Regions from separate parts of the Kineococcus anabasis genome, predicted to be linked through region 4. Evidence: riboswitches for the same ligand, from Rfam matches in the RefSeq annotation. Region 4 holds a riboswitch; each other region holds the start of a gene.

Region 1 (7,377 bases), on a different contig from region 4:
CGGGGCCCGAACCGCGTCCACCTCGACCTCGACTCCGACTCCCCCGCGATGCAGCGGGAGACGGTGGCGATGCTGCTGCACGCCGGGGCCACGCGGGCGGACGTCGGTCAGGGCCGCACACCGTGGGAGGTGCTGGCCGACCCCGAGGGCAACGAGTTCTGCGTGCTGGAGCCGCGACCGCAGTACGAGGGCACGGGCGCGGTCGCCGCGATCGTCGTGCAGGCCCTCGACCCGCGCCGCCTCGGCCGCTTCTGGGCGCAGGCGAGCGGGTGGGACCTCGTGCGCTCCTCCGCGGAACTGGCGTCCCTGCGCGCCGGGGGCGGCGGCCCGTGGCTGGAGTTCGTGCGGACCACCACCCCGCACACCACCAAGAACCGCCTGCACCTCGACGTCGTGCCGCACGCCACGGCCCCCGCCCGGCGCGGCGGCGCCCAGCACGCGGTGGTGACGGCGCTGCGGGAGTCCGGCGCCCGCCCCGCCGACGTCGGGCAGGGCAGGCGCCCGTGGGTGGTGCTGGCCGACCCGGAGGGCAACGAGTTCTGCGTGCTGTCCGAGCCCCGGCGCTGAACGCCCTCAGACCGGCGCGGAGCCGCCGGCGTCCACCCAGTCGTCGAGGGCGCGCAGCACCGCGGTCACGACCGGCCCGCTCAGCGGGTGCCCGGCCAGCGCCCCGGACGGGTCCTCACCCCGGCGGCGTGCGGACCAGGCCAGCTGTGCGGCACCCGCCAGCTCCACGCGGTCCGGGGCGCCCTGCCCCAGCCGCTCGCACACGATGCCCGCCACCCAGTCGGCGTCGAACACCCCCGCCGGCGGGGCGAACACGCGCTCGCCCTCCACGTACCGCCCGCTGCCCCCGACGTGTGCCACCCGCCCGACGGTACGGCCGGCCGGCCCCGCCCGCACCGCCGGTCGCGTGACCGCTCCCCCACGCACGACGCCCCGGCCGCGGGATCCGCGGCCGGGGCGTCGTGCGTGCAGGCGGATGCGTCAGGAGGCGCTGTCCGCCAGGTCCGCGCGCACGGCGCGGGTCGCGGTGAGCAGGTTGCGCAGCGACGCCTCGGTCTCGGCGTAGCCACGGGTCTTCAGGCCGCAGTCCGGGTTCACCCACAGGTGGCGCGGGGAGATGGACGCCGCCGCGAGGCGGAGCAGCTCCTCGATCTCCTCGGCGCCGGGAACGCGCGGGGAGTGGATGTCGTACACGCCCGGGCCGATGCCGCGGGAGAAACCGGCCGCGGCGATGTCCGGGACGACCTCCATCCGCGAGCGGGCGGCCTCGATGCTCGTGACGTCGGCATCGAGGCCGTCGATCGCCCCGATGACCTCGCCGAACTCCGAGTAGCACAGGTGGGTGTGGATCTGCGTGGCGTCCGCCGCGCCCGCCGTGGCCAGGCGGAAGGACTCCACCGACCAGTCGAGGTACGACTTCTGCTCCTCCGCCTTGAGCGGCAGCAGCTCCCGCAGCGCCGGCTCGTCGACCTGGATGATGCCGATCCCGGCGGCCTCCAGGTCGGCGATCTCGTCGCGCAGCGCGAGGGCCACCTGCCGGGCGGTGTCGCCCAGGGGCTGGTCGTCGCGGACGAAGGACCAGGCGAGGATCGTGACCGGGCCGGTGAGCATGCCCTTGACGGGCTTGGTGGTGCGGGAGGCCGCGTACGCCGCCCACTCCACGGTCATCGCGGCGGGGCGCGCCACGTCGCCCCACAGGATCGGCGGGCGCACGCAGCGCGAGCCGTAGGACTGCACCCAGCCGTTCTGCGTCACCGCGAAACCGTCGAGCAGCTCCGCGAAGTACTGCACCATGTCGTTGCGCTCGGGCTCGCCGTGCACGAGGACGTCGAAGCCGAGCTCCTCCTGCAGCGCCACGACGCGGTCGATCTCCGCGCGCATCGCCGCGGTGTAGTCGGCGTCGGACAGCTCGCCCTTGGCCCACGCCGCGCGCGCCCGGCGGATGTCGCCGGTCTGCGGGAACGAGCCGATGGTGGTCGTCGGCAGCGGCGGCAGGCCGAGCACGGCGTCCTGCGCGGCGCGCCGGGCGTCGTACTCGCTGCGGCGCGCGTCGGCCGGGGTCAGGCCCGCGAGGCGCTCGCGGACCTCCGGGCGCACGACGCCCGGGGCCTGCACGCGCTCGCGGCGGGCCTGCGCGGAGGCCTCCAGCACGTCGGCGACGCCCGCGCGGTCCTCCAGCGCGGCGGCCAGGGTCACGACCTCGGCGACCTTCTGGTCCGCGAAGGCCAGCCAGCCGCGCAGCTCCGCCGGCAGCTGCGGCTCGTCCTCCACGTCGTGGGGGACGTGGAGCAGGGAGGTGGAGGTGCCGGCGGCCACCGAGGCGGCCAGCGGGCGCAGCCGCTCCAGCTTCTCCAGGGCGGCGGCGAGGTCGGCGCGCCAGATGTTGTGCCCGTCGATGACGCCGCCGAGGACGGCCTTGGTCTCCAGGCCGGGGACCGGGCCGGCGGGCACGGAGCCCTTGACGAGGTCGAGGGCCAGGGCCTCGACGTCGGTGGCGGCCAGGGTCGGGAGGAGGTCGCCGAGGTCGCCGTAGGGGGCGGCCACCAGCAGGGAGGGACGCCCCTCGACGGCGGTGAGCGCGGCGTACGCCTCGCGCACCGCGGCGTGCACGGCGTCGGCGTCCGCGGTCAGGGTGTCCGAGACGAGCGCGGGCTCCTCGAGCTGCACCCAGGTGGCCCCGGCGGCGGCGAAGGCGCGCAGCACCTCCGCGTAGACGGGCACCAGGTCCGCCAGGCGTCCCAGCGGGGAGAAGCCCTCCGGGCTGCCCTCGGCGGGCTTGCTGAGCAGCAGGAACGTCACCGGCCCGACGAGCACCGGGCGGGTGAGGAAGCCGTCCTCCAGGGCCTCGGCGAACTCGCGCACCTTGCGGTCGTCGGCGAAGCGGAACGCGGTGTCCGGCCCGATCTCGGGGACGAGGTAGTGGTAGTTGGTGTCGAACCACTTGGTCATCTCCAGCGGCGCGTCCTCACCGCGGCCGCGGGCGATCGTGGAGTAGCCCACGAGGTCGACCGAGCCGTCGGCGCCGACGACGTCCGCGAAGCGCGGGGGCACGGCCCCCACGGTGACGGCCGCGTCGAGGACGTGGTCGTAGTGCGAGGCCGCCGACGGGATGGAGGCGTCGTGGGCGGCCAGGCCCAGGGTCTTGAGGCGGCGGCGGGTGCGGGCGCGCAGCGCGGCCGCGGCGGCCTCCGTCTCCTCCAGACCGGCGCGGCCGGCCCACAGGGCCTCCAGCGCCTTCTTCAGCTCGCGGCGCGGCCCGATCCGCGGGTAGCCGAGGATCGTGGTGGGCAGACGGGTGGCGTCGTGCGTCATGGTCATCCCCTCCCGTCCGGCCTGGCGCTCGCCAGGTCGGACGCGGTGTCCTGCTGCGCCGGGCGCAGCGTGTCGTGGTGAGGAGCCGTGACCCACGGCCCGCTGGCCAGGTCGGGAGCCGTCGGGGCCCCGCCGTCGAGGTGTACGCCCTCGAGCAGGTCAAGTGCGGCGTGGTGCTTGTTGAACGTGTACACGTGCAGGCCGGGCGCCCCCGCGTCGAGGACGCGCCGCACCAGCTCGACGCTGGCCCGGATCCCCTCGGCGTGGACGGCGGCGCGGCCCCCGGCGGCCGCCTGCTCCAGCCGCGCCAGCAGCGCGCGCGGCACGGGCACCCCCGTCAGCTGCTGCAGGCGCAGCAGCCGGGCGGGGTCGGTCATCGGGATGACGCCCGGCACCAGGGGGATGGTGACCCCGGCGGCGCGCGCCCGCTCCACGAGGCGGGTGTAGTCGTCCGCCTCGTAGAACACCTGGGTGATCGCGAAGTCGGCGCCCGCACGCTGCTTGGCGAGCAGCACGTCGACGTCGCAGGCGTCGGAGCCGGCCTGCCGGGCCGCGGGGAACGCCGCGACCGCCACGCTCAGCGGCTCCTCGTCGACCGGCGCCAGGACCCCGCGGCGGGCGCGGTGGCAGCGGTCGACGACCTGCAGCAGCTCGACGAGGTCGCAGGCGCGGGCGAGGCCGTCCGGGTGCGGGCACCAGTCCGGCTCCCCCGCCGGGGGGTCCCCGCGCACCGCGAGGAAGCTGCGCACGCCGACGTCGAGGTAGCGGGTGACGGTCTCGATGACCTCGGCGCGGGAGGCCCCCACGCACGTCAGGTGCGCCACCACGGGCACCGGGGTGGCGGAGAGGATGTGGGCCACGAGGTCGCGGCTGGTCTCGCGGGTGGAACCGGAGGCGCCGTAGGTCACGGAGAAGAAGTCCGCGCCCGCACCGGCCAGGACGTCGACCGTCTCCAGCACGGACTCCCGCGAGGCCGGCGTGCGCGGCGGGAAGAGCTCGAAGGACACCGTGGGGCGGGACCCAGGGGCCAGCAGGCGCGCGATGCTCACGTGAGGGCTCCCGGACAGGGCGCGGTGACGGTGGGGCGGGTACAGCGCATCTCAACTCCATCGCACCTGGCGGTAGCACCCTGCACCCGATGTCCGGGGGGTTGCTGCGGCGTCGACGAGCCAGGACTCTCGGCCGCTCTGGATGGTGCCCGCAGAGTAGCCGCCGCCGCGGAGGTCGTCCAAATCCGTCCCCCGCCCGGCGCAGCGCCGGGGGTTCTCCCCCGCGTTCCCGCCCGTCCACCGCCTAGCCTGGTGGGACGGCGAGGGTGCCGTCAGCACCGCGCGACACGCCACGCCGCAACTTTCCGGAAGCGGCGTGCGGCGGGGATCGCGTGGCTAGGGTGTGCCAGCCACAGAACCGCGACCGCGGCACCACGCGGCCGGCGAGCGGACGAGGAGGTCTGCATGAGTACGTACGGCAGCACGCCGGCGACCGGGGAACCGGACCCGCACGGCAGCAGGGCTGCGACCGGTGCCCTGCACGGGGACGCACCGGCAACCGGGGGCCGCACCCCCTACCAGAACGTTCAGGACAGCCCGGAGTTCGCCGCGCTGCGCAGCCGCTTCCGGCGTTTCGTCTTCCCCGCCGCGGCGTTCTTCCTCGTCTGGTACTTCACCTACGTGCTCCTGGCCGCCTACGCGCCGGGCTTCATGGGGACCAAGGTGCTGGGGAACATCACGATCGGCCTGCTGTTCGGGCTCGGGCAGTTCGTCACGACCTTCGCGATCACCACCGCCTACGTGCGCTGGGCCAACAAGGACTTCGACCCGCACGCGACGAGCCTGCGCGAGCGCATCGAGGGGCCGGACGCTCCCGGCCACCAGGCAGGAGGACACTGATGCTCACCGCCCTCGCGACGGCCGCCGCACCCACCACGGACATCGGCAACCCGGTCGTCAACATCGCCATCTTCGGCGTCTTCGTCGCGGTGACGATGGCCATCGTCATCAAGGCCAGCCGCAACAATCGCAGCGCCGCCGACTTCTACGCCGGCGGCCGCTCCTTCACCGGCGGCCAGAACGGCACCGCCATCGCCGGTGACTACCTCTCGGCCGCCAGCTTCCTCGGCATCGCCGGGGCCATCGCCATCTACGGCTACGACGGCTTCCTGTACTCCATCGGCTTCCTGGTGGCCTGGCTGGTCGCGCTCCTGCTCGTCGCGGAGCTGCTGCGCAACACGGGCCGCTTCACGATGGCGGACGTGCTGAGCTTCCGCCTGCAGGAGCGCCCGGTGCGCATGGCGGCGGCGTGCTCCACGCTCATCGTCTGCTTCTTCTACCTGCTGGCGCAGATGGCCGGCGCGGGCGGCCTCGTCGCCCTGCTGCTGGGCATCACCAGCACCGCCGGGCAGAACGTCGTCATCACCGTCGTCGGCGCGCTGATGATCGCCTACGTGCTCATCGGCGGCATGAAGGGCACCACCTGGGTCCAGATCATCAAGGCGATCCTGCTCGTCGTGGGCGCCGGCGTGATGACGATCTGGGTGCTCGCGCTGTACGGCTTCAACCTTTCCGAGCTGCTCGGTGCGGCCGTGGCCAAGGAGGGCAACGCCGGTGAGGCGCTGCTCGGGCCGGGCGCCCAGTACGGCGCGAGCGGCCTGACGAAGCTCAACTTCATCTCGCTGTCGATGGCCCTGGTGTTCGGCACCGCCGGCCTGCCGCACGTCCTCATGCGCTTCTACACGGTCCCCACCTCCCGCGAGGCCCGCAAGAGCGTCGTCTGGGCGATCTGGATCATCGGCTTCTTCTACCTGTTCACCCTGGTCCTGGGCTACGGCGCCGGCGCCCTGGTGGGCAAGACGACGATCCTCGCCGCGCCCGGCAAGGCGAACTCGGCGGCGCCGCTGCTGGCCTACCAGCTCGGCGGGGAGATCCTGCTCGGCATCATCGCGGCCGTCGCCTTCGCGACGATCCTCGCCGTGGTCGCCGGCCTGGCCATCACCGCCAGCGCCTCCTTCGCCCACGACATCTACGCCAGCGTCATCAAGCGCGGCCAGGTGAGCCCGGACGCGGAGGTGCGGGTGGCGCGGCTCAGCGTGGTCGTCATCGGCGCCATCTCGATCGTCGGCGGCATCTTCGCCAACGGCCAGAACATCGCCTTCCTCGTGGCGCTGGCCTTCGCGGTCGCCGCGAGCGCGAACCTGCCCACGATCATCTACTCGCTCTTCTGGCCGCGCTTCACCACCCGTGGCGCCCTGTGGAGCATCTACGGCGGTCTCATCAGCTGCATCGGGCTGATCATCTTCTCGCCGGTCGTCTCCGGCAAGGTGGACCCGCAGACCGGCGCGAGCCTGTCGATGATCCGCGACACGGGCATCGACTTCTCCTGGTTCCCGCTGGACAACCCCGGCATCATCAGCATCCCGCTGGGCTTCTTCCTCGGCTGGCTGGGCTCGGTCACCAGCAAGGAGCGCGGGGCGGAGGTGCGCGCCGCCGAGATGGAGGTGCGCTCCCTCACCGGTGCCGGCGCGGAGAAGGCCGTCTCCCACTGAGCACCACCCCCTGAGCACGACGGGGCCCCCGGCGGCACGAGCCGCCGGGGGCCCCGTCGCGTGGGCGGGTACCAGGAGCGGGGCCGGAGCAGGTGCGGACCGGCTCGGGACCGGGGCAGGACCGGCTCGGGACCGGCTCGGGACCGGCTCAGGACCGGGGGGCGGGGCGGCGCGCCCGCGCGGCGGCGTCGTACAGCTCCCGCTTGGCGACCGTGGTGCCCTCCGCCACCGCCGCGGCCGCGTCCTTCAGCCGCTCACCGGCGGCGACGAGGTCCAGCACCCGGGCCACGAGCACGTCCACGCCCACGTCCTCGGGCGCGGTGGGCGCCGGGCCGACCACCAGGCACACCTCCCCCCGCACCTCCCCCGCGGCGGCCCACGCGGCCAGCTCCCCCAGCGGCAGCCGGACGACCTCCTCGTAGGTCTTCGTCAGCTCCCGGCACACCGCCGCGGGACGCCCGGGGCCGAACGCCGCCGCCATCGCCTCCAGGGTCGCGGCGGTGCGGTGCGGCGCCTCG
Region 2 (7,377 bases), on a different contig from region 4:
GGCGAAACCCCCGTCCTCGGAGAGGAACCCGTACCCGGGGTGGACGGCCTCGGCGCCGGTGGCGGCGGCCGCGGCCAGCAGCGCGGGCACGGACAGGTAGGACTCCGCGGCGGGTGCGGGGCCGAGCCGCACCGCGGTGTCGGCCAGCGCGACGTGCGGGGCGCCGCGGTCGGCGTCGGAGTACACCGCGACGGTGCGCAGCCCCGCCCGGCGCGCGGCGCGCAGCACCCGCACGGCGATCTCGCCGCGGTTGGCCACGAGCAGGCTGCGGAAGGGGCGGTGGGTCGCGTGCGCGGTCATGGCGCTCACATCCGGAACGTTCCGTAGGAGGGGGTCCCCCACGGGGAGGGGGCGGTGGGTCCGCGCGCGGCGAGGGCCAGGCCCATGCCGAGGGCGCGGCGGGTGTCGAGGGGGTCGAGGATCCCGTCGTCCCACAGCCGGGCGGTGGAGTGGTACGGCGAGCCCTGCGTCTCGTACTGCTCGCGCACGGACCGCCGGAACTCCTCCTCGTCCTGCGCGGCCCACGTGCCCCCGCGGGCCTCGACGCCCTCCCGGCGCACCGTCGCCAGGACGGAGGCGGCCTGCTCCCCGCCCATCACGGAGATCCGGGCACCGGGCCACATCCACAGGAACCGCGGGTCGAACGCGCGCCCGCACATGCCGTAGTTGCCGGCGCCGAACGAGCCGCCGAGGACGACGGTGAACTTCGGCACCACCGAGCACGCCACCGCCGTCACGAGCTTCGCCCCGTCCTTGGCGATGCCGCGGTTCTCGTACTCCCTGCCCACCATGAACCCGGAGATGTTCTGCAGGAACAGGATCGGGACGCCGCGGGAGTTGCACAGCTGCACGAAGTGGGCGCCCTTGAGGGCGGACTCGGAGAACAGCACCCCGTTGTTCGCGACGACGCCCACCCGGTGGCCCCAGATCCGCGCGAACCCGCAGACCAGGGTCTCGCCGTACAGGGCCTTGAACTCCGTCAGCTCGGAGCGGTCGACGAGGCGCCGGATCACCTCGCGCACGTCGTAGGGGGTGCGCAGGTCCGCGGGGACCACGTCGTACAGCTCCTCCGGGTCCAGCAGGGGTTCCTCCGGCGCCTCCGGCGGCTCGTGCGGCGCGGGCGCGGGCCCGAGCGCGGCCACGGCGGAGCGCAGGACGTCCAGAGCGTCGGCGTCGTCGGCGGCGAGGTGGTCGACGACACCGGAGACGCGGGCGTGCACGTCCCCGCCGCCGAGCTCCTCCGCGCTCACCGTCTCCCCGGTGGCGGCCCGGACCAGGGGCGGGCCGCCGAGGAACACCGTGCCCTGCCCGCGCACGATGACGGACTCGTCGGACATGGCCGGCACGTAGGCCCCGCCGGCGGTGCAGGAGCCGAGGACGGCGGCGAGCTGGGGGATTCCCGCGGCGGACATCCGGGCCTGGTTGGCGAAGATGCGCCCGAAGTGGTCGCGGTCGGGGAACACCTCGTCCTGCAGGGGCAGGTAGGCGCCGCCGGAGTCCACGAGGTACAGGCAGGGCAGGGAGTTCGCGGCGGCGACCTCCTGCGCCCGCAGGTGCTTGCGCACGGTCACGGGGTAGTAGGTGCCGCCCTTGACGGTGGCGTCGTTGGCCACGACGACGCACTCGCGGCCGGCGACGCGGCCGATGCCGGTGACGATGCCGGCCGCGGGGACCTCGTCGCCGTACATGCCGGTGGCCGCGAGGGGGGAGAGCTCCAGGAACGGGGAGCCGGGGTCGAGCAGGCGGTCGACGCGCTCGCGCACGAGGAGCTTGCCGCGGGCGGTGTGCCGGGCGCGGGCCGCCTCGGAGCCGCCGCGGCGGACCTCGGCGAGGCGGGCGCGGAGCTCGGCGGTCAGCTCGCGCAGCGTGGCGCCGCCCGCGCGGGTGGTGGGTGCTGCCGTCACGGAACGCCTCCTCCCGGCAGGCCCGGCTGCTGCCGGGCCCCGCAGCGGCTACGCTGCCGCTTACGTCAACGTAAGCACGGGTGCGGCGCCGCCGCAAGACCGGTGGGGGAGGGATCGCCGTGGACGAGGAACCCTGGTCCATCACGCGCGTCGCGCAGGACCTCGGCGTCACCCTGCGCACCATCCGCTGGTACGAGGACCGCGGCCTCGTCGCCCCCGAGCGGCGCGGGCAGCAGCGCCTCTTCTCCGCCCGCGACCGCGTCCGCCTCGCCCTCGTCCTGCGCGGCAGGCGCCTCGGGTTCTCCCTGGAGGAGATCCGCACCATCCTCGACATGTACGACGCCGAGCCCGGCGAGGCCGGGCAGCTGCGCTACCTCCTGGGGGAGATCCGGCGCCGTCGCGCCGAGCTGGAGCAGCGCCGCGCCGACCTGGAGCAGACCCTGGCGGAGTTCGCCGAGCTGGAGGGCCGCTGCGCCGACGACCTGGCCCGGCTGGAGGGGCCCGCGGCGTGACGGGCGCCCGGCGGGGTCGCGCGGACCCGGTGCCCGGCGGGCGGCTGTACAGTGTTCTGGAACCCATCCAGAGTGGCCGAGAGACCTGGCTCGACGACGCCACAGCAACCACCCGCGGGACCACCCCGCGGGCAGGTGCTCATGCCAGGGCCGATGGAGGAGTCCGTGCACCCGACCGCGCCCGCCGCGCCTCCGGCCGACGACTTCGCGCACCGCTACCACATCGACCTCTGCCGCACCTGCGGAGCGCGATGCCGGCCGTGCCGGCCGTTCCCCGCCCGCTGACCTCCGCCGCCACGGCACCTCCCGCGCAGAGCGCACGACGGGACCCCGCCCCGGGGTGGTCCCCGCACGCGCGCCGCCTCCCGCCGCACCACCCCTCCCGGCACCTCCGCACCCCGGAGGCCGGGTGATCCACCACCACTCCAGGAGAACCACCCGTGCTGACCCGACGCGCCGCCACCCGACTGCTGCTCGCAGCCGCCTCGTCCACCGCGATCGCCCTGACGGCCGCGTGCGGCGGCGAGCCCGCCGCCCCGCCCGCCGAGAACCCCTACGGCCTCCTCACCCCCGGCGTCATCCGCGCCGGCACCCTCACCGACGCCCCGCCGAACGTCTACCTGGAGAACGGGGTGTTCACCGGCTTCGACAACGAGCTGCTGCGCGCCGTCGCCGCGAAGCTCGACCTGGAGGTCGAGTTCGTCGGCACCGACTTCTCCGCGCTGCTCTCGCAGGTGGCCAACAAGCAGTTCGACGTCGGGAGCTCCTCGATCACGATCACGGAGAAGCGCAAGCAGACGGTGGCCTTCACCCACGGCTACGACTTCGGCTACCAGGGCCTCGACGTCCCGGCCGGCTCGACGATCACGGACTTCGGCCAGCTGGCGGGCAGGCGCGTCGTCGTCGTCCAGGGCACCGTGCAGGACGACTACGCGACGAAGAACGACCTCGACCCGGTGCGCGTGCCGGACTACAACACCGCCGCCAACCAGCTCAAGGCCGGAACCGCCGACGCGTGGGTCTCCCCGGCCGAGATCGGCGAGAAGATCGCCGTGGACTCCGGTGGCGGGATCCTGTTCGCCGCCAAGGAGATCACCGACCAGCCCACGGCCTTCGCCGTCGCCAAGGGCAACACCGCCCTGCTGGAGGCCCTGAACGGGGCGCTGGACGAGGTCGTCGCCGACGGCACCTGGTACGAGCTGGAGCAGCGCTTCTACCCCGGCCGCGAGATCCCCGCGGAGTTCCGGCCCGGCAGCGGCTCGGTCGCGGTGAACACCGCGGCGCCCTCCGCGTCCCCGTCGGCCTCCTGACGGCCGGCCGCGGAGGACCGCCGTGGACGTCCTGCTGACGCTGCGCAGCACCTTCCTCGACACGGGGGCGATGCGCGAGGCCCTGCCGGAGCTGATCGGCACCGGCCTGTACAACACGCTGGTGCTGGCGCTGGCCTCCGGCGTGCTGGGCACCCTGCTCGGCATGGTGCTGGCCCTGCTCGGGCTCTCCTCGCGGCGCTGGCTGCGCTGGCCGGCGCGGATCTACACGGACGTCTTCCGCGGCCTACCCGCGGTGGTGACCATCCTGCTCATCGGGCTGGGCCTGTCCCCGCTCTACGTGCGGTTCTTCCCGCCCAACCCGTTCCCGCTGGGGATCCTCGCGCTCTCGCTCATCGCCTCGGCCTACATCGGGGAGATCTTCCGCTCCGGCATCCAGAGCGTGGAGGCGGGGCAGATGGAGGCCAGCCGCGCCCTGGGCTTCTCCCACGCGCAGGCCATGCGCCTCGTGGTGGTGCCGCAGGGCGTGCGCCGGGTGCTGCCCGCGCTCGTCAACCAGTTCATCGCCCTCATCAAGGACTCCAGCCTCGTGTACTTCCTCGGGCTGCTCGCCAGCCAGCGGGACCTGTTCCGCATCGGCCAGGACTACAGCTCCAACACCGGCAACCAGTCCCCGCTGCTGCTGGCGGGCCTGCTCTACCTGGTCCTCACGGTGCCCCTCACCCACGTGGTGAACGTGGTGGACCGGCGGATGCGCACCGGCGGTGGCGCCGACGCCGGGACCGCGGACCCCGGCGCCCCCGCGGCCGGCTCCACCCCGCTGCCCGCGCCACCGCAGGCCGGTCTGCGGGCGGGGGGTGGCTGAGGTGAGCGGAGCGGACGCGGTGGGCGCGCCGGCGGGGGCCGTGGTGGCACCGTCGGCGACGAGCGTGGAGCTGCGCGGGGTCCAGGCGCGGTTCGGCCGCAACCACGTGCTGCGCGGGATCGACCTGACCGTCCCGCGGGGCACCGCGGTCAGCGTCATCGGCCCGTCGGGGTCGGGGAAGTCGACGCTGCTGCGCACGGTGAACCGGCTGGTGGAGCCCAGCGCCGGCACGGTGCTGCTGGGCGGGGAGGACGCGGCGGCCGTGCCCGTCGACCGCCTGCGCCAGCGCGTCGGCATGGTGTTCCAGCACTTCAACCTCTTCCCGCACCGCAGCGTGCTGGACAACGTCGCCATGGCCCTGCGGACCCTGCGCGGGTTCTCGCGCGAGGAGGCGGAGCAGCGGGCGCGGCGCCACCTGGAGGAGGTGGGGCTGGCCGAGAAGGCCGGCGTGCGGCCCTCCAGGCTCTCGGGCGGCCAGCAGCAGCGCGTCGCGATCGCCCGGGCGCTGGCGATGGAACCGGAGGTCATGCTCTTCGACGAGGCGACCTCCGCGCTGGACCCCGAGCTGGTCAAGGGCGTGCTCTCCCTCATCTCCGACCTCGCCTCGGGCGGGATGACGATGATCGTGGTGACCCACGAGATGGGTTTCGCGCGCAACGTCTCCGACGCGGTCGCGTTCGTGGACGCCGGTGTCGTCGTGGAGGCGGGCACCCCGCAGCAGGTCTTCGAGGCGCCGCGGGAGCCCCGGCTGCGGCAGTTCCTCTCCCAGGTGCTGTGAACCCCCGCGGCGCCGCCCGGCCCGGGTGGCGCCGCGGTGCTCAGGGCGGGTCGGCGGGTCGCGCCCGCTGCGGGTGGAACGTCTCGCCCCGCGCGAGCATCGCGACGAACTCCGCGATCCTGCGCTCGCGGGTCTCCGCCCGCTTCACCGACGCCAGGCGGTGGACCAGCGCGTAGCGGTTGGTGCGGGTGAGCACGTCGAACAGGGCCTGCGCCCGCGGGTCGGCGGCGATCGCGGCCACCAGGTCGGCGGGCACCTCCGCCTCCGACGACGGCGGGTACGCGGCCTGCCACCGCCCGTCCTCCTGCGCGGCCCGCACCGCGGCGCGCCCGGCCGGGAGCATCCGGCCCTGCTCCTCCAGCCGCGCCACGTGGGCGACGTTGCGCCGGGACCAGATGCTGCGCGCCCGGCGCGGGGTGTACCGGACGAGGGACGTCTGCTCGTCGCGCCTGCGGCCCTGCCCGTCGATCCAGCCCACGCACAGCGCCTCGTCGACCGCCTGCTGCCACGTCAGCGAGGTCAGGGTTCCGCCCTTGCGCGTCAGCACCAGCCACACCCCGGGCGAGGACGCGTGGTGGACCAGCAACCAGGCGCGCAGTTCCTCCGCGTCGGCGACGAGCAGTTCGTCCAGCTCCGCTCCGGGCACGGCCCGACGCTAGCCCCCGCGTGCGACACGGCACCGCGGGCCGCGGCGGAACCGTTTGCCGGCGACGGGCCCGGGGTACCGACCAGCCATGACCAACCCGCGCCACAACGGGCTGACGTCGGTCGCGGACCAGTCCGAGGACCAGCGCGGAGGCCCGGGCAGCATCCTGAGCCGGCAGAGCGCCGACCACCGCCACCTCGACGAGCTGATGCAGGCGTACGACGCCGAGCCCGACGCCGGTGAACGCGGTCGCATCGTCGCCGAGCTCAGCGAACGCGCCCTGCGCCACGCCTTCGCCGAGGAGACCGTGCTCTTCCCGGCCTACCGGCGGTTCCTGCCCGGTGCCGGCGGGGACGACGAGCTGACGCGCCACATCGAGGGCGACCACCAGCGGATCAACGAGCTGCTCGAGGACCTGCAGCACGCCGACCCCCGCTCGCAGGGCTACGACGCCGAGGTCCGCCGCGTCTTCGCGCTGATCCGCCACGACGCCCACGACGAGGAGGACGACCTGCTGCCCCGGCTGCAGCAGGTGGCCGGCGTGGAGGACCTGCGGACCATCGGCGCCGCCTGGGAGGCCGCCCGCACCGCCTCGCCCACCCGGCCGCACCCGCGGGTGTCCCGGCGCCCGCCGGGCAACGTCGTCGCCGGAGCCGGCCTGGCCGTCACGGACCGCCTCGAGGACGCCCTGGACTCCCTCGCCCCGGACGGCGGCGCCCGCCGCGCCGTGCGCGAGGGCGCCCTCGCCGCCCTCGCCGGGGCGGCGCTGCTGCTGCTCGTGCGGGGACTGCGCCGGCGCTGACGGCCGGGTTCGGGCCGGGTCCGGCTAGCGGTCCTCCCCGCGCCAGCGGCGCCGCAGCGCGTGCGCGGCCGCCTTGGGCAGGCGGTCGCGCGTGAAGACGCCCTTGCGGTTCCCGCCGACGCGCATGACCCCCGAGGTGGTGGTGAAGTCGGCGAACACCCACGCCTGCTCGCCCACGACGGCCTCGATGCGGTCGAACACGCGGTGGCACATGTCGTAGAACTCGACCTGGTACTCCTCCGTCCACGGCGTGGGGAGCGCGGCGTGCAGCCCGGGGTAGGTGTCGGCGCCGTACTCGGTCACGACGACGGGCTTGCCCTCGCCCGCCCAGGCGCGCAGCTCCTCCTCCAGGTGCGCCTCCGCGGCCGCCAGGTCACCGGTGTCCAGGTACCAGCCGTAGTAGCGGTTGAGCAGGAGGACGTCGCCGAACTGCGAGACGCGGCACTGCCCGTGCGGGGCGAGGACGACGTTGGCGAAGGCGACCGGCCGGGTGGGGTCGGCCGCGCGGGCGACGTCGAACAGCGGGCGGAAGTACTCCTCGCCGGCCGCTGTCTGCGACTCCGGCTCGTTGGCGATGCTCCACAGCACGACGCTCGGGTGGT
Region 3 (7,377 bases), on a different contig from region 4:
CACCGCAGAGCACGACGGCGAGGGCCGGCGCGGCCGGGGTGTTGTGCCGCCGCCGCCACGACCAGGCCGCCGCGGCGCCGCACGTCACGGCGGCGGTGAGGAAGACGGCGACGACCGTCGTCGGGCTCACCCGTCCCCCCGATCTGCGCCGGACCGCCCGGTGCGGCACCTCCCCGGTGCATCGGCAGCCCGGCACCCCGCTTGAGCGCGGGCGGGCGCCGGGCTCAGGCGTCGATGCGCTCGCGGTCCAGGCGCGCGGCGCCGGCGACGATGAAGTCCTTGCGGGGCGCGACCTCGTTGCCCATGAGCAGCTCGAAGACGTCCTCGGCGGCGGCGGCGTCGGCGATCGTGACGCGCCGCAGGGTGCGCTTGGCCGGGTCCATCGTCGTCTCGGCGAGCTGGTCGGCGTTCATCTCCCCCAGGCCCTTGTAGCGCTGGATCGGCTTGTAGGTGCGCCCGCGCCTGTTCAGGTCCGCCAGGAGCTGGCGCAGCTCGGCGTCGGAGTACGTGTAGAAGACCTCCGCCGGGCGGCGCCCCGAGCCGGACACCTCCACCCGGTGCAGCGGGGGCATCGCGGCGAACACCCGCCCGGCCTCCACCAGCGGGCGCATGTAGCGGAAGAACAGCGTCAGCAGCAGCGTGCGGATGTGGGCGCCGTCCACGTCGGCGTCCGTCATGAGGACGACCTTGCCGTAGCGGGCGGCCTCCAGGTCGAAGCTGCGGCCCGAGCCGGCACCGACGACCTGGATGATCGCGGCACACTCGGCGTTCTTGAGCATGTCCGCCACGGACGCCTTCTGGACGTTGAGGATCTTCCCGCGCAGCGGCAGCAGCGCCTGGTGCTCCGAGTTCCGCGCCACGTTCGCCGTGCCCAGCGCGGAGTCGCCCTCGACGAGGAAGAGCTCGGTGCGCTGCACGTCGTCGGAGCGGCAGTCCTTCAGCTTGGCCGGCAGGGAGGAGGTCTCCAGTGCGTTCTTGCGCCGCTGGGTCTCCTTGTGGACGCGGGCGGAGACGCGGGCCTTCATCTCCGCGACGACCTTCTCCAGCAGCAGCGAGGCCTGCTGCTTCTCGTCCCGCTTCGGTGAGGTGAGCACCGCCGTCAGCTCCCGCTCGACGATGCGCGAGACGATGCCGCGCACCGCCGCGGTGCCGAGGACCTCCTTGGTCTGGCCCTCGAACTGCGGCTCGGCCAGGCGCGCCGTCACCACGGCCGTCAGCCCGGCGAGGACGTCGTCCTTCTCCAGCTTGTCGTCCTTGCCGGTCGCCTTGAGCCGGCGCGCGTTCAGCTCCACCTGCTTGCGCAGCACCTTCAGCAGGGCCTGGTCGAACCCGGCGAGGTGGGTGCCGCCCTTGGGCGTGGCGATGATGTTGACGAACGACTGGACGGTCGTCTCGTAGCCGGTGCCCCAGCGGACGGCGATGTCCACGTCGCACTGGCGCTCGACCTCCGTGACGGTCATGTGGCCGTCGGCGTCGAGGACGGGCACGTTCTCGCGGAAGGAGTCGGTGCCCTGCAGCCGCCACACGCCCGTCACGGGCGCGTCGGGGGCCAGGAAGTCGGCGAACTCCCCGATGCCGCCGTCGTGGCGGAACGTCTCCTCGTGCGGGCCGTGCTCGGCGGGCGTGCCCGGCAGGCCCCGCTCGTCGCGGATCACGATGGTCAGGCCCGGCACGAGGAAGGAGGTCTGGCGGGCGCGGGCGATCAGGTCGGAGTAGGAGAACTCCGCCTCCTTGAGGAAGATCTGCTTGTCGGCCCAGTACCGGACCCGCGTGCCGGTGACCCCCCGCTTGGCGCGCCCGACGACCTCCAGGCCGGTCGTCCGCTCGAACGGGGCCTCGGGGCCCTCGCCGGCGAAGCGGCCGGGCACGCCGCGGCGGAAGCTCGTCGCGTGGGTCTTCCCGCCGCGGTCCACCTCGACGTCCAGGCGTGCCGAGAGCGCGTTGACGACGCTGGCGCCGACGCCGTGCAGGCCCCCGGAGGCCGAGTACGACCCGCCCCCGAACTTCCCGCCCGCGTGCAGGTGGGTGAAGACGACCTCCACGCCCGACAGGCCCGTGCGGGGCTCCACGTCGACGGGGATGCCGCGGCCGTCGTCGCGCACCTCCACGGAGGTGTCCGCGTGCAGCACCACCACGATCCTCGAGCAGTGCCCACCGAGGGCCTCGTCCACGGAGTTGTCGATGATCTCCCACACGCAGTGCATGAGGCCGCGGGAGTCGGTGGAGCCGATGTACATGCCGGGGCGCTTGCGGACGGCCTCCAGCCCCTCCAGGACGAGCAGGTGCGCCGCGGTGTAGCCCTCCGGCTCCTTCGCGGGGCGGCGGCCCCGGGAGCCGGGTGCGGCGGGGGACGGGTCTGAGCTCACCCGGTCAGGTTAGGCGACCGGCCCGACACGCGCCGGGAGGCTGATCGCTCCTGGCGAACGGGCGACTCTCCCGTGCGGGAACCAGCGGGGGTGGTTGGATGTTGCAGCACAGTAGGGGACAGCAGCTGCTGCCTCCGGCGGGTGTCCGGCCACGGGCCCCCGCGCTGACCAGCCCTCCGGAAGGAGCCCCGTGACCACAGCTCTTGCCAACGACCCGCTGACCGTCGCCGACCGCTGCGACCGCTGCGGTGCTCAGGCCTACGTGCGTGTCCTGCTCGGGTCCGGCGGAGAGCTGCTCTTCTGCGCCCACCACGGGCGCGAGCACCGCCAGGCGCTCCAGGGCGTCGCCGCCGAGATCCAGGACGAGACCGGCCGCCTCACCACCACCCCGCACGTCGCTCCCGACGACGAGCGCTGACCTTGACCGCAGCCCCGACCGGAGCCCGGCAGCACCCCCTGACCCGTGGGTGACGCCGGGCTCCTGCTCGTCGCCCTGGCGATGGCCGTGGGCCTCGCCGGGACCGTCCTGCCCGTGCTGCCCGGTGCGGTGCTCGTCGTGGGCGCCGCGGCCGTCTGGGCGTGGTTCACCGGCGGTGTCGCCTGGTGGGTCCTGCTGGGGGTGGTCGTCGTCATCAGCCTCGGGCAGATCGGCAAGTACCTCCTGCCCGGCCGCCGCCTGCAGCAGCTCGGCATCCCCAACCGCACCCTCGCCGCCGGCGCCCTCCTCGGGGTGGTCGGGTTCTTCGCCGTACCGGTCGTGGGGCTCCCCCTCGGGTTCGTCCTCGGGATCTACCTGGCCGAGTCCGCCCGCCTGCGCGGCGGCGGGGCGCAGGCCTGGCGCTCGACGGTGCAGGCCCTGAAGGCGGCCGGGGTGAGCATGGCCATCGAGATGGGCGCCGGCGTGGTGGCCGTCGCCGGCTGGGCCGTGGCGGCCCTCGCGCTGCGCTCCTGAGCCGGCGGCGCGCGCCGCGGCGGTTGACAGCACACGTCGTCCGCCTCCTAAGCTGCGGGCAGGTCATGAGCGCCAGCGCCAAGCCCCGGCTCGCTGGCCGGCAACCCTCCTCCGCGGCGGGGTGCCCCGGGTGATGACCGGGCCCCGGGCGACCCCCGGGGCAAGCGCGGACCCGGGCCCCGGGTCCTCCCGGCGACAGGAGCCCACGGTGACCCCTCCCCCGGCCACGCCCGCCGGCCCGCTGCTGCGGGTCCGCCGCCACGTCGACCTGATGCGCACCTCCAGCGCCGGCTGTCCCGCTCGGTCCTGACCCGAGCCCAGCAGCCGACCACCCCGCCGCGCGCCGTCGCGCCCGCGGCTCCCGGAGGACCCCGTGACCCGCCCCACCCTGCCCACCGGCCTGCCCGCGACCACCCCCGCCGGCCACCCGGCGACCACCCCTGCCGGCCCGCCGGCGACGATCCCCGCCGCCCGCCGCGGCAGCGCGACCGACGTCCTCGCCGCCCTCGTGCGCGGGATCGCCGCCCGCCCCGCGCTGTGGCGTCCCGCCGTGCGCTTCGACACCCACGAGCGGTACTGGACCCGCCTCGACGCCCCCGCCGGCATCGACGTCTGGCTCCTGACCTGGACCCGCACCCAGGGCACCGACCTGCACGACCACGGCGGGTCCGCCGCCGCGTTCACCGTCGTGGAGGGCACCCTCACCGAGGTCCGGCCGGACACGGGCGGCGCCCTCACCTCCACCGCGCTGCGGGCCGTGCCCGGCGGGGCGCTGCGCACCGTCGAGCCGGACGTCGTGCACGACGTGCGCAACGACCACGACGAGCCCGCGGTGAGCATCCACGCCTACGCCCCCAGACTGGAGCGCATGTCCTTCTACGCCGTCGTGGACGGGCGCCTGGAGCGCGTGCGCACCGTCACCACCGCCGAGCCCGAGGTGGAGGCGTGAGCGCGGCCGTGCCGCTCCGCCGGCCCGTGCGCGGCATCGCCGACGTCCTCGCCGGGGCCAGGGCGCGGCTGCGGCGCCTCACCCCCGCCGAGGCGCACGCCGCACACGCCGGCGGCGCCGTCCTCGTGGACATCCGGCCGATGGCCCAGCGCCTGGCCGAGGGCGAGGTGCCCGGGTCCCTGGTCCTGGAGCGCAACGTGCTGGAGTGGCGGCTGGACCCGACCTCGGGAGCGTGCATCCCGCAGGCCGACCACGACCTGCACGTGGTCGTGCTGTGCCAGGAGGGGTACACCTCCAGCCTCGCCGCGGCGTGCCTGCAGGACCTCGGCGTCCACCGGGCCACCGACGTCGCGGGCGGCCTCGGGGCGTGGCGGGCGGCGGGCCTGCCGGTCGTGCGGGGTGGGACACCGGCCGGCGAGGTCGTCCCGGACGGGGAGCCGCGGCTCGTGTGAGCCCGGCCGGACGCACGAAGGCCCTCCCACCTGACGGCGGGAGGGCCCTCGTGCAGGCGGAGGTCAGCCGCCCCGGGCGCCGACGACCTGACTCACGGTCCGAATCATGATCTTGACGTCACCCCAGAGCGACCAGTTCTCGATGTAGTAGTTGTCGAAGCGGGCGCGGTCCTCGATGGAGGTGTCCCCCCGCAGTCCGTGCACGGCGGCCCAGCCGGTCAGACCGGCGGGGACCCGGTGGCGCGCCATGTACCGGGGCACGCTGCGGGTGAACTGGTCGACGAAGTGCGGGCGCTCCGGCCGCGGGCCCACGAGGCTCATGTCGCCCCGGAGGATGTTGACCAGCTGGGGCAGCTCGTCCAGGGACGACTTGCGGATGAACTTCCCGACCGGCCCGAGACGGTCGTCGTGCTTGATGTTCCAGTTGGTCTGTGACTCGGAGTCGTCGACCGGCTTCAGAGAGCGAAACTTCATGACGTCGAAGGGCTTGCCGTCCAGGCCGACGCGTTGCTGGCGGAAGATGATGCCCGGTCCGCCCTCCCACCGGACGGCGACAGCGACCGCCGCCATGACCGGGGACAGGGCGAGAAGTGCAGCTGCCGACAGGACGATGTCGACGAGGCGCTTGATCTTCCACGAGAACGTGCGGAACGCGGCCCGGCGGACGCGCAGCAGCGGGATGCCCCACACCTGGTCCACGTCGCGGGTCACGGAGTGCACCTCGAACAGGCGCGGCACGATGAAGATCTCGCAGTCGAGGCGGTCACACGTGCGCAGGATGTCGACGAGGTCGGACTCGCGCAGGTTGCCGAACGCGACGATCACGACGCGGATGTCGAAGTCCTCGATGAGCTCGGCGAGCTCATCGTGACGGCCGAGCAGGGGCGCGGGGAGCTCGGAGGGATCATCGACCCGGGGGCGCGAGTCCACGAAACCCACGGGATCGATGCCGTAGTACCGGTGTTCCCGCAGAGTGCGGGTGAGGCGCATGCCCACCTGGCCCGCACCGAGCACGAGGGCCGCGTGCCGCACCTTGCCCTGACAGCGGGCCCGGCGGACCGTGTGGTACGCGAGGGCGCGGATCATCAGGATGCCGACGACGAGGAGACCGACGTGGCCGATGACCTCGTGGAGGGGCCGCATGCCCGGGGCGACGACGCTGAGCGCCAACTCCGTGGCCAAGGTGACGATTCCGCCACCCAGGATGTACGGAAAGTCATCGAGGAGCGACAGTGACAATCGGGAACGGTACAAACCACATACTGCAAACGTGACGATGAGAACACTGAGCGCTACAAACTGGATGGGGTGGAGTTCTCGGAGCGCAGCGAGGGAGGCGAGGAAGACCGCCACATCCCCTGCGACGAGATAGGGGCCAGCCGGTAGTCGCATCAGTCGTGGTCGCAGTCGACGTGAGTCGAACATGCGCGGCTGGAGCACGATCCGGCCGCCGGGACCTTGGTGGTCGAGGCGCAGATCGGTGCCTGACGTCGTCAGCTCAGAGGTGACCATGCGGCTCCCAAATCTTCCGGCGCTTTCCGTCGCGGATACCGGGACACCCCATGCAGGACTACAGGGTGGCGATGGCCAGCGGCTCGACGACGACCCGAGCCTAGAGGAGGCTGAGTCTCCGGCCAGTCAGAGAACTGGCCCGATCGAACTGTCACGGGCAGCATGCGCCCGGTACACCGAACGCCTCCCCAAAGTTCGTTCCGGATGCACGACGACGACGAGAACGATGTTCCAGGACCCCTCGCGAGACGACCTGCAGGGCTCCCCACGTCTTGGCCAGATCCTTCGCCACGATGGGGACGGGCACGAGGAGCGAGGTGGCCAACGGCCTCTCGGCACCCCTCGCCTTGAACATGGGTACGGAGAAGTAGGCGAGAGCCCCGCAGAGAACGGCCGAACGCAAGACCACACCACCGCGCACCAGGAGAACCGGCCCGGCGAAGTACGCCAGCACCCGCACTCCGTTGCGCATCAATGCCTGCCGGTCGCTCGCCTCAGCATCACCGCGGCCGTAGCGCACGTACATGCGCCATGTTCCACGGATCCCCGCCTGGTCCCACTTCAGCTCGGCGTCCGTGGTGAGCACGCATGGCACACCACGTTGCGCGATGGCCTGAGCGAGGTCTAGATCCTCGTGGGCACGGATGTCCTCCGGCCAGCCACCGGCCGCCTCGATGGCCTGACGCGTCGTGGCCATGGCGCGTCCCGCCGGCCGGGTGGGATCGAACCGCCGCCCGAACACCCGCCCCCAGGCCCGGGACACCGGCCCTGCCCTGCGCACTTCGCACACGTCGGGATAGCAGCCGAGCGCTGAGGCTGCCTCTAGCACCCCACGCTTGCTCACCTCATAGGCGCCCGCGACAAGTCCGGGAGCGGGTGCTTCGGCGAAGGGCCTGCGCATCGCATCGAGCCACCCTCGTCCCCAGTGGCAGCCGGCGTCGGTGAAGACGAGGTGGTCATGACTGGCCGCGGTGATGCCCGCGTTGCGGGCCGCGCCCGCGCCTGCGTTCCGCTGCAAGACGACCGCCCGAACTTGCGGATTGGCGCGGGCGGCCTGCTCCACCCGTGCACCGGTGTCGTCAGGACTGCCGTCATCCACCAGTACGAGCTCGTCACCCGGGAGCAGCTGGGGCACGAGCGAGTCGA
Region 4 (6,488 bases):
CCGCCGCCTGAGCGCCCCCGCGCGTCGCCTCGATCCGGGCGACGACCTCGTCGGCCATCGCCCGCAGCTCGGCCAGTTCCGCCGCGGAGAACTCCCGGGCCTCGGTGCCCAGCACGCAGTAGTTGCCCAGCACGTGCCCGCGCGAGGTGACCAGCGGAGCGCCGGCGTAGCTGCGGAACCCGTCGACGGTGACCAGCGGGTTGCCCGACTGCGCCGGGTCGGCGGTGGTGTCGGGCACGACGTACGGCTCGCGGGTGCGCACCGACGTCGCGCAGAACGACCACTCCACGGGGGTGCCGCCGACCTCGGCGAGCCAGCCGTCGACGCCGTGGCTGCCCGCGAGGAACTGCGCGTCGTACAGCACCACGGTCACCAGCCCCACGGGGAGGCCGAAGCGCTCGGCCGCGCGGCGGGCGAAGTCGTCCAGCTCTTCCTTCGCGGTGTCGGAGAACAGGTCCAGCTCGGAGATCTCCGCGATGCGGTCGAGGTCCCGGACGGGGTCGGCGGCGCGGTCGGTGCTCACCGGTCCGCACCCCCCGCCCGGTCCGCGTCCTGCGCCCCGTCGGTGCCCGCCGTCCGCGCCAGGGCCCGGTAGGTCTCCAGCCGCACCCACAGCGAGCGCCCGAGGACGCCGAGGACACCACCGCGGGCGCGCACGGCCGCCACCAGGGCGGCGACGCCGTCCGGGCCGGCCTCGGCGGCGGCCGGGTCCACCCCCGCGGTGGCGCACAGCGCGGCCCACGTGCCGTCCACGTCCCCGCCGGCCCGCGCCACCGCGGCCCGCACGTCGGCCAGGGTCGGCGCCGCCAGGCCGTACCCGGGGATCGTCGTCGCTGCCGCCATCGGTCGGTGCCTCCCTGCCGGGCCGGGTCCCGGGCCCGGCGGCTCGCGCCGCGCCCGCTCGGCCACAGTCTGCCCGGCCCGCGCCCCCGCGCGGCGGGATCCGCCGTCCGGGTCCCGCGGTGGCGGTGCCGTTCAGGTGGACCGCGGGGCGTGCCGATGGGACGGGTGACGTCCCGCACCGGCGGACGGGCCGACGGAGGGGGAGAGGTGCGCACCGAACGCACGGCCGCGCTGGCGCGCAGCGCCGCCTTCGCCGTCCTGTTCTGCGTCGCGGTGTACCTCGGGCGCCTGACCGTCATGGACGGCACCAGCCTCAGCCTCGTCTGGCCCGCCGCGGGGGTCGCGGCCCTCTGGTTCGCCGCGCAGCGCGCGGCCGGGACCCGGGTGTTCGACCTCGCGGCGCTCGCGGCCGCCACCCTCCTGCTCAACGTCGCGACGGGTTCGTCCTGGCTCCTCGCGGCGTGCTTCGTCGTCGCGAACGTCGTGCAGGTCACGGTGTTCGGCGCGCTGTTCGCGCGCTGGTGCCCGCAGGCCTGGGGAGCGGGGGGCCGGGAGGCGCTGACGGGCAGCGGGCAGCTCGCCCGCCTGCTGGCGGCGGCGACCGTCGGCACCGCCGCCGGCTGCGCCCTCGGGCCGACGTCGGTGTGGCTCCTCACCGGGCACTGGTCGTGGCTGACCGCCGCGGTGTGGATGACCCGCAACACCGCCTCCGTCGTCCTCGTCGCCGCGGTCGGCTTCCGCGTCGGCGCGGTACTCACCGCCCGCCGGGCACGGCGCCGCGGGACCCGCGCGGCACGGGTGCCCGTGCTCTGGCCGACCGGCTGGCGGCTCGTGGAGCTGGCCGCCGTGGGCGCCGCCTCGGCGATCGCCTACGGCCTGCTGTTCGGCCTCCTCGACGGCCTGCCGGTCGCCTTCCCCCTGCTGGTGCTCACCATCTGGGTGGCGGTGCGCTTCGACACCACGATCGTCGCGGTGCACAGCCTGCTCACCGGGATCGCGGCCGTCCTGTTCACCCTCGCCGGGAACGGCCCGTTCGCCACGATCGGCGACGACGCGACCCGGGCCCTCGTCGTGCAGGCCTACGTCGGCCTCGTCGCCGCCGTGGGGCTCGCCCTGGCCCTGGGACGCGACGAGCGCGACGTCCTCGTCGCCCAGGTGCGGGCGCGCGCCGACGAGGCCGACGAGCAGCGCACGCTCGCCGAGATCGCGATGGCCGAGGCCGAGGCCCGCTCCGAGCTGGCCGAGACCCTCACCGACGCCGTGGACGTCGGCATCGTCGTCGCCGGCGCCGACGGGCGCCTGGTGCAGTTCAACCGGACGGCACGCGCCTGGCACGGGCTCGACGCCGACGCCTCCCTGGACCCGCGCGAGCACGCCGGGGTCTACGGCCTGCGCGGCCCCGACGGGCGTACCCCGCTGCGGGAGGAGGACGTCCCGCTGACCCGGGCCCTGCGCGAGGGGTCCGTGCACGGCGCCGAGATCGTCCTCGCCCCCGTCGGCCGCGAGGCCGTCGTCGTCGTCTGTTCCGGCCGCGCCATGCACCGCGCGGACGGCACCCTCCTCGGCGCGGTCGTCGCCATGACCGACGTCACCGCCGCGCGCGCCCGGCAGCGGGAGCTGGAGGCCACCGCCGCCGAGCTCGCCGAGCGCTCCGCCCAGCTCACGTCCGCCGTGGCGGAGCTGGAGCGCTCCAACGCCGACCTCGCGCACTTCGCCGGCGTCGCCAGCCACGACCTGAACTCCCCGCTCACCGTCGTCGCCGGCTACCTGGAGATGATCGGTGAGACCTACGGGGAGGAGCTGGGCGCGCAGGGCCGCGACTGGGTCGGGACCGCCCTGAAGGGCACCGGCCGGATGAAGGACCTGATCTCCGCGCTGCTCGCGCACGCCAAGGCCGGCGGGAGCTCCGGCGCCCGCGAGGCCACCGACGTGCGGGACGTGTTCGACCAGGCGCTGCTGGACCTGCGCGCGCCCGTCGTGGCCGCGCGCGCCCGGGTCGCCGCCGGCCCGCTGCCCACGCTGTGGTGCGACCCGGTGCTGCTGCGGCAGCTGCTGCAGAACCTCATCGGCAACGCCGTGAAGTACCGCGCGCCCGGACGCCCCTGCCTGGTCGCGCTGAGCGCGGAACCGTCCGCCGACGGCTGGACGTTCTCCGTCACCGACAACGGCGTCGGCATCCCCGAGGAACTGCGGGCCCACGTGTTCGGGATGTTCGCGCAGGTCGACCCCGCGGCCCGCACCGGTCACGGCATCGGCCTGGCCACCTGCCAGCGGATCGTGGAGCGTCACGGCGGGCGCATCTGGGTGGAGGGGACGCCCGGCGGTGGTACCACCGTGCGGTTCACGCTGCCGCAGCGGGACCCCGAGCGCGCCGCCCCGTCCGGCGACGCGCCCGCGGGAGCCGTCGCCGGGCAGGAGGTGCCCCTTCCGCTCACCGCCTGAGCCGGCGTCGTCCGCCTACCCTGGAGGCGGCCGCGGGTCCCGCGGCGGGGGCCGCGGGGCCCGGACGGCGGGTACGGGGAGGGCGCGGTGCCGGAGCAGGGGCGCGGCGGCGCGCCGGGCGAGGGCGTCCTCGCCTCCTCGCTCGTGGAGGACATCGCCGGCTGGGAGGGGTGGTCGGGCGCCCCGTGGGGCCGGCTGCGCTACCGCATCGTCGACCACACCCTGGAGAAGGTCTGCCGCACGATCTCCGGCCGTCCCCTGCGGGTCCTCGACGCCGGGGGCGGCGACGGCAGCGACTCGGTGCCGCTGGCCCGGCGCGGCCACCTCGTGACGGTCCTGGACACCTCGCCGGTGCTGCTGGAGCGCGCCCGGGCGGCGGCCGCCGCGGCGGGGGTGGCCGGGCGGGTGCGCACCGTGGACGCCGACCTGGAGGACCTCACGGCGCTGGCCGCGCTCACGTCCCGGCGCGAGGGCGGCTCGGGCTCCTTCGACCTGGTCCTGTGCCACGACGTGCTCCAGCACCGCCCCGGCGGGCAGGAGCAGGTGCACGCCGACGTGGCCACCCTCGTGCGGTCGGTGCGCCGGGGCGGCTGCGTCTCGCTGCTGGCCTCCAACCCCGCCGGTGACGTCCTGGCCGCCGTGGTGCGCCGGCACGACCTGCCCGGCGCGCTGCACCTGCTCGACGCCTCCGCCGCGCACGACCCGGTGCTCGACCGGGAGGTGCAGCGGGTCCCGCCCGAGCTGGCCGAGGAGGCGCTGGGCGCGGCCGGCTGCAGCGTGGACTTCCGCTTCGGCATCCGCTGCTTCACCGACCTCGTCGACGACGACAGCCGCAAGGCCGAGCACGGCTTCTACCGGGACCTGGAGCGCCTGGAGCTGCAGGCGTGCGACCGGGAGCCGTACCTGCGCACCGCCCGCTCCTGGCAGCTCGTCGGCAGGCGCCGCGCCTGAGGGCCCCCGCCGCGGCGCGGGGCCGGCGGGGGGAGGCCCGGTTGACAGCACCGGTACCCCACGCCCTAACCTCAGGCCCGACAACCATCAAGAGCGGCCGAGAGTCCTGGCTCGACGACGCCGCAGCAACCCCCCGGCAACGGGTGAGGGTGCTCCTGCCGGGGACGATGGAGGGAACCATGGACGGGCCGCTGACGGGGCGCGGCGTGCTGCCCCTGCGCAGGCGCCGGCACGTCGACCTGTGCCGCAGCGTCACCACCGCCTGTCCGCGCTGAGCCGTCCCCACCACCCGCACCCGCACCGGTCCGGGCCGCCCCGGCGGCCGTGCCCGGTGCCGGCGGTGCCCCACGACCCGCCCACCCGAAGAACCCACCCGCACGAGGAGATCCGCATGACGCAGACCGACGACCGCGCCACCGCCCACCCGGCCGACACCAGCGAGCCGAGGTTCGCCGAGTACGCGAACCCCGGGCGCCTCGTGAGCACGGGCTGGCTGGCCGAGCGGCTGGGCAGCGAGGGCCTCGTCGTGGTCGAGAGCGACGAGGACGTCCTGCTCTACGACACCGGGCACATCCCCGGCGCCGTGAAGGTCGACTGGCACACCGAGCTCAACGATCCCGTCACCCGCGACTACCTCGACTCCGAGAAGTTCGCGGAGCTGCTCTCCCGCAAGGGCATCAAGCGCACCGACACCGTCGTCTTCTACGGCGACAAGAACAACTGGTGGGCCGCGTACGCGCTGTGGGTTTTCACCCTCTTCGGCCACGAGGACGTCCGCCTGCTCGACGGCGGCCGCACCAAGTGGGAGGCCGAGGGCCGCGAGTACACCCGCGAGGTCCCCGAGCGCGAGGCCGCCGAGTACCCCGTGGTGGAGCGGAACGACGAGGCCATCCGCGCGTTCAAGGAGGACGTGCTCGCCCACCTCGGCGGCGCCCTCATCGACGTGCGCTCCCCGCAGGAGTACACCGGCGAGCGCACCCACATGCCCGACTACCCGCAGGAGGGCACCCTGCGCGGCGGGCACATCCCCGGCGCCGCGAGCGTGCCGTGGGCCCGCGCGGCCGCCGAGGACGGCACGTTCAAGCCGCGCGCGGAGCTGGAGGCGATCTACTTCCAGGAGGCCGGGCTGACCCCGGAGACCGAGACGATCGCCTACTGCCGCATCGGTGAGCGCTCCTCGCACACCTGGTTCGTGCTGAAGCACCTGCTGGGCCTGCAGAACGTGCGCAACTACGACGGCTCCTGGACCGAGTGGGGCAACGCGGTGCGCGTGCCGATCGTCACCGGTTCCGAGCGCGGCAGCGTCCCCGGCCGCTGACCTCCTGCCGACCGGCGGCCGGCGCCGGCGCACGGAACCCCTCCACCCACCGGGTGGAGGGGTTCCGTCGTCCCGGGCCGGGACCGCCCGCGCCCGGTGGACCCGCGGTTTCCGGGTCGCGGGCGGCACACGGAACGGAACGGAACGGCACGGTGCGGCGCGGGACGCAGGGCGCGCGAGGCTCACGCCACGTCGAGGCGGCGCCGGTGGCGGCGGGGCAGGCGCGGGGCGGGCCGGGGCGGGAGTTCCGCGGGTGGTTCTGCCCCGGGCGCTGCGGGGGTCGTGCGGACGACGAGCCGGGTCGCGGAGCCGGGCAGGAGTTCCGCGGCGGCCTCCGTGAGGTGGTCCGCCAGGGCGAACAGCTCGGCCGCCGTCGCCGGGTGGTCGTCGTCCACGCTGATCGTGACGGTGATGCCCCGGGTCCCCATCAGGCACCGTCCGGTTCCGCGGTGTGCACAGCGCCCGGTTCCCGCGCGCCGGCGAGCGCGCCGGCGGGGACGGTGTGGGGGCTGCCCGGCCCCGCGGCCCTCGCCCGGGCCCGTGCCGTGGCGACGGTCGGGCGGCGTGGGGGTGCGGGACGGATGCCGGCCACGTCGTCCCCGAGCTCCGGGCGGTACGGCACCCCGCGTCGCGAGCCGACGTGCACCACGAGCGGGACGGGGCCGGGCAGTCCGGGCGGTCCCGGGGCGCGGGGGCCTGCGCCGACGACGCAGACGGTGCGCGGCGGTGGGGACGCGGGGACGACGGGCGGGTTCGCGGACGGCGGGGAGGGCGGCACAGGGGTCTCCGGCGGGAGGCGACCGCCCGGGGGCGGCACCGGTGGTGCACCCGGGGGCGATGCTCCGGCGGGAGCGGTCGTGCCGCGGCGGGTGCGGGGTCAGCCGGAGGGACAGGTGGAGGCGTGGACGCGGCCCAGGTCGATGTGCCGGCGCCG

Evidence for each region. A riboswitch is a leader RNA that binds a small molecule or an ion and turns the genes downstream of it on or off. The one in region 4 is predicted to bind S-adenosylmethionine.
Region 1: another riboswitch for S-adenosylmethionine. It lies ahead of ACYQBY_RS04410 (methylenetetrahydrofolate reductase); the one in region 4 lies ahead of ACYQBY_RS10565 (sulfurtransferase).
Region 2: another riboswitch for S-adenosylmethionine. It lies ahead of ACYQBY_RS14835 (ABC transporter substrate-binding protein); the one in region 4 lies ahead of ACYQBY_RS10565 (sulfurtransferase).
Region 3: another riboswitch for S-adenosylmethionine. It lies ahead of ACYQBY_RS03575 (cysteine dioxygenase); the one in region 4 lies ahead of ACYQBY_RS10565 (sulfurtransferase).

Annotation. Positions count from the first base shown of each region.
Region 1 is NZ_BAAIHU010000002.1:187,153-194,529, reverse strand. It holds gene ACYQBY_RS04425 (VOC family protein) at 1-567, shown strand, start outside; gene ACYQBY_RS04420 (hypothetical protein) at 574-867, opposite strand; gene metE (5-methyltetrahydropteroyltriglutamate--homocysteine S-methyltransferase) at 988-3,318, opposite strand; gene ACYQBY_RS04410 (methylenetetrahydrofolate reductase) at 3,321-4,367, opposite strand; SAM riboswitch class I at 4,422-4,516, opposite strand; gene ACYQBY_RS04405 (DUF485 domain-containing protein) at 4,845-5,207, shown strand; gene ACYQBY_RS04400 (solute symporter family protein) at 5,207-6,859, shown strand; gene rsmI (16S rRNA (cytidine(1402)-2'-O)-methyltransferase) at 7,008-7,377, opposite strand, start outside.
Region 2 is NZ_BAAIHU010000009.1:58,054-65,430, reverse strand. It holds gene ACYQBY_RS14850 (acetyl/propionyl/methylcrotonyl-CoA carboxylase subunit alpha) at 1-300, opposite strand, end outside; gene ACYQBY_RS14845 (carboxyl transferase domain-containing protein) at 306-1,904, opposite strand; gene ACYQBY_RS14840 (MerR family transcriptional regulator) at 2,024-2,416, shown strand; SAM riboswitch class I at 2,477-2,576, shown strand; gene ACYQBY_RS14835 (ABC transporter substrate-binding protein) at 2,857-3,726, shown strand; gene ACYQBY_RS14830 (amino acid ABC transporter permease) at 3,749-4,549, shown strand; gene ACYQBY_RS14825 (amino acid ABC transporter ATP-binding protein) at 4,590-5,327, shown strand; gene ACYQBY_RS14820 (YdeI/OmpD-associated family protein) at 5,368-5,973, opposite strand; gene ACYQBY_RS14815 (hemerythrin domain-containing protein) at 6,062-6,775, shown strand; gene uidA (beta-glucuronidase) at 6,800-7,377, opposite strand, start outside.
Region 3 is NZ_BAAIHU010000001.1:772,495-779,871, forward strand. It holds gene ACYQBY_RS03555 (histidine kinase N-terminal 7TM domain-containing diguanylate cyclase) at 1-130, opposite strand, end outside; gene ACYQBY_RS03560 (DNA gyrase/topoisomerase IV subunit B) at 225-2,366, opposite strand; gene ACYQBY_RS03565 (DUF7455 domain-containing protein) at 2,557-2,784, shown strand; gene ACYQBY_RS03570 (DUF456 domain-containing protein) at 2,830-3,318, shown strand; SAM riboswitch class IV at 3,380-3,491, shown strand; gene ACYQBY_RS03575 (cysteine dioxygenase) at 3,692-4,267, shown strand; gene ACYQBY_RS03580 (rhodanese-like domain-containing protein) at 4,264-4,719, shown strand; gene ACYQBY_RS03585 (sugar transferase) at 4,783-6,144, opposite strand; gene ACYQBY_RS03590 (glycosyltransferase family 2 protein) at 6,383-7,377, opposite strand, start outside.
Region 4 is NZ_BAAIHU010000006.1:381,044-387,531, reverse strand. It holds gene ACYQBY_RS10585 (GAF domain-containing protein) at 1-523, opposite strand, end outside; gene ACYQBY_RS10590 (GNAT family N-acetyltransferase) at 1-11, shown strand, start outside; gene ACYQBY_RS10580 (hypothetical protein) at 520-843, opposite strand; gene ACYQBY_RS10575 (sensor histidine kinase) at 1,051-3,285, shown strand; gene ACYQBY_RS10570 (class I SAM-dependent methyltransferase) at 3,373-4,236, shown strand; SAM riboswitch class I at 4,318-4,410, shown strand; gene ACYQBY_RS10565 (sulfurtransferase) at 4,628-5,554, shown strand; gene ACYQBY_RS10560 (hypothetical protein) at 5,737-5,982, opposite strand.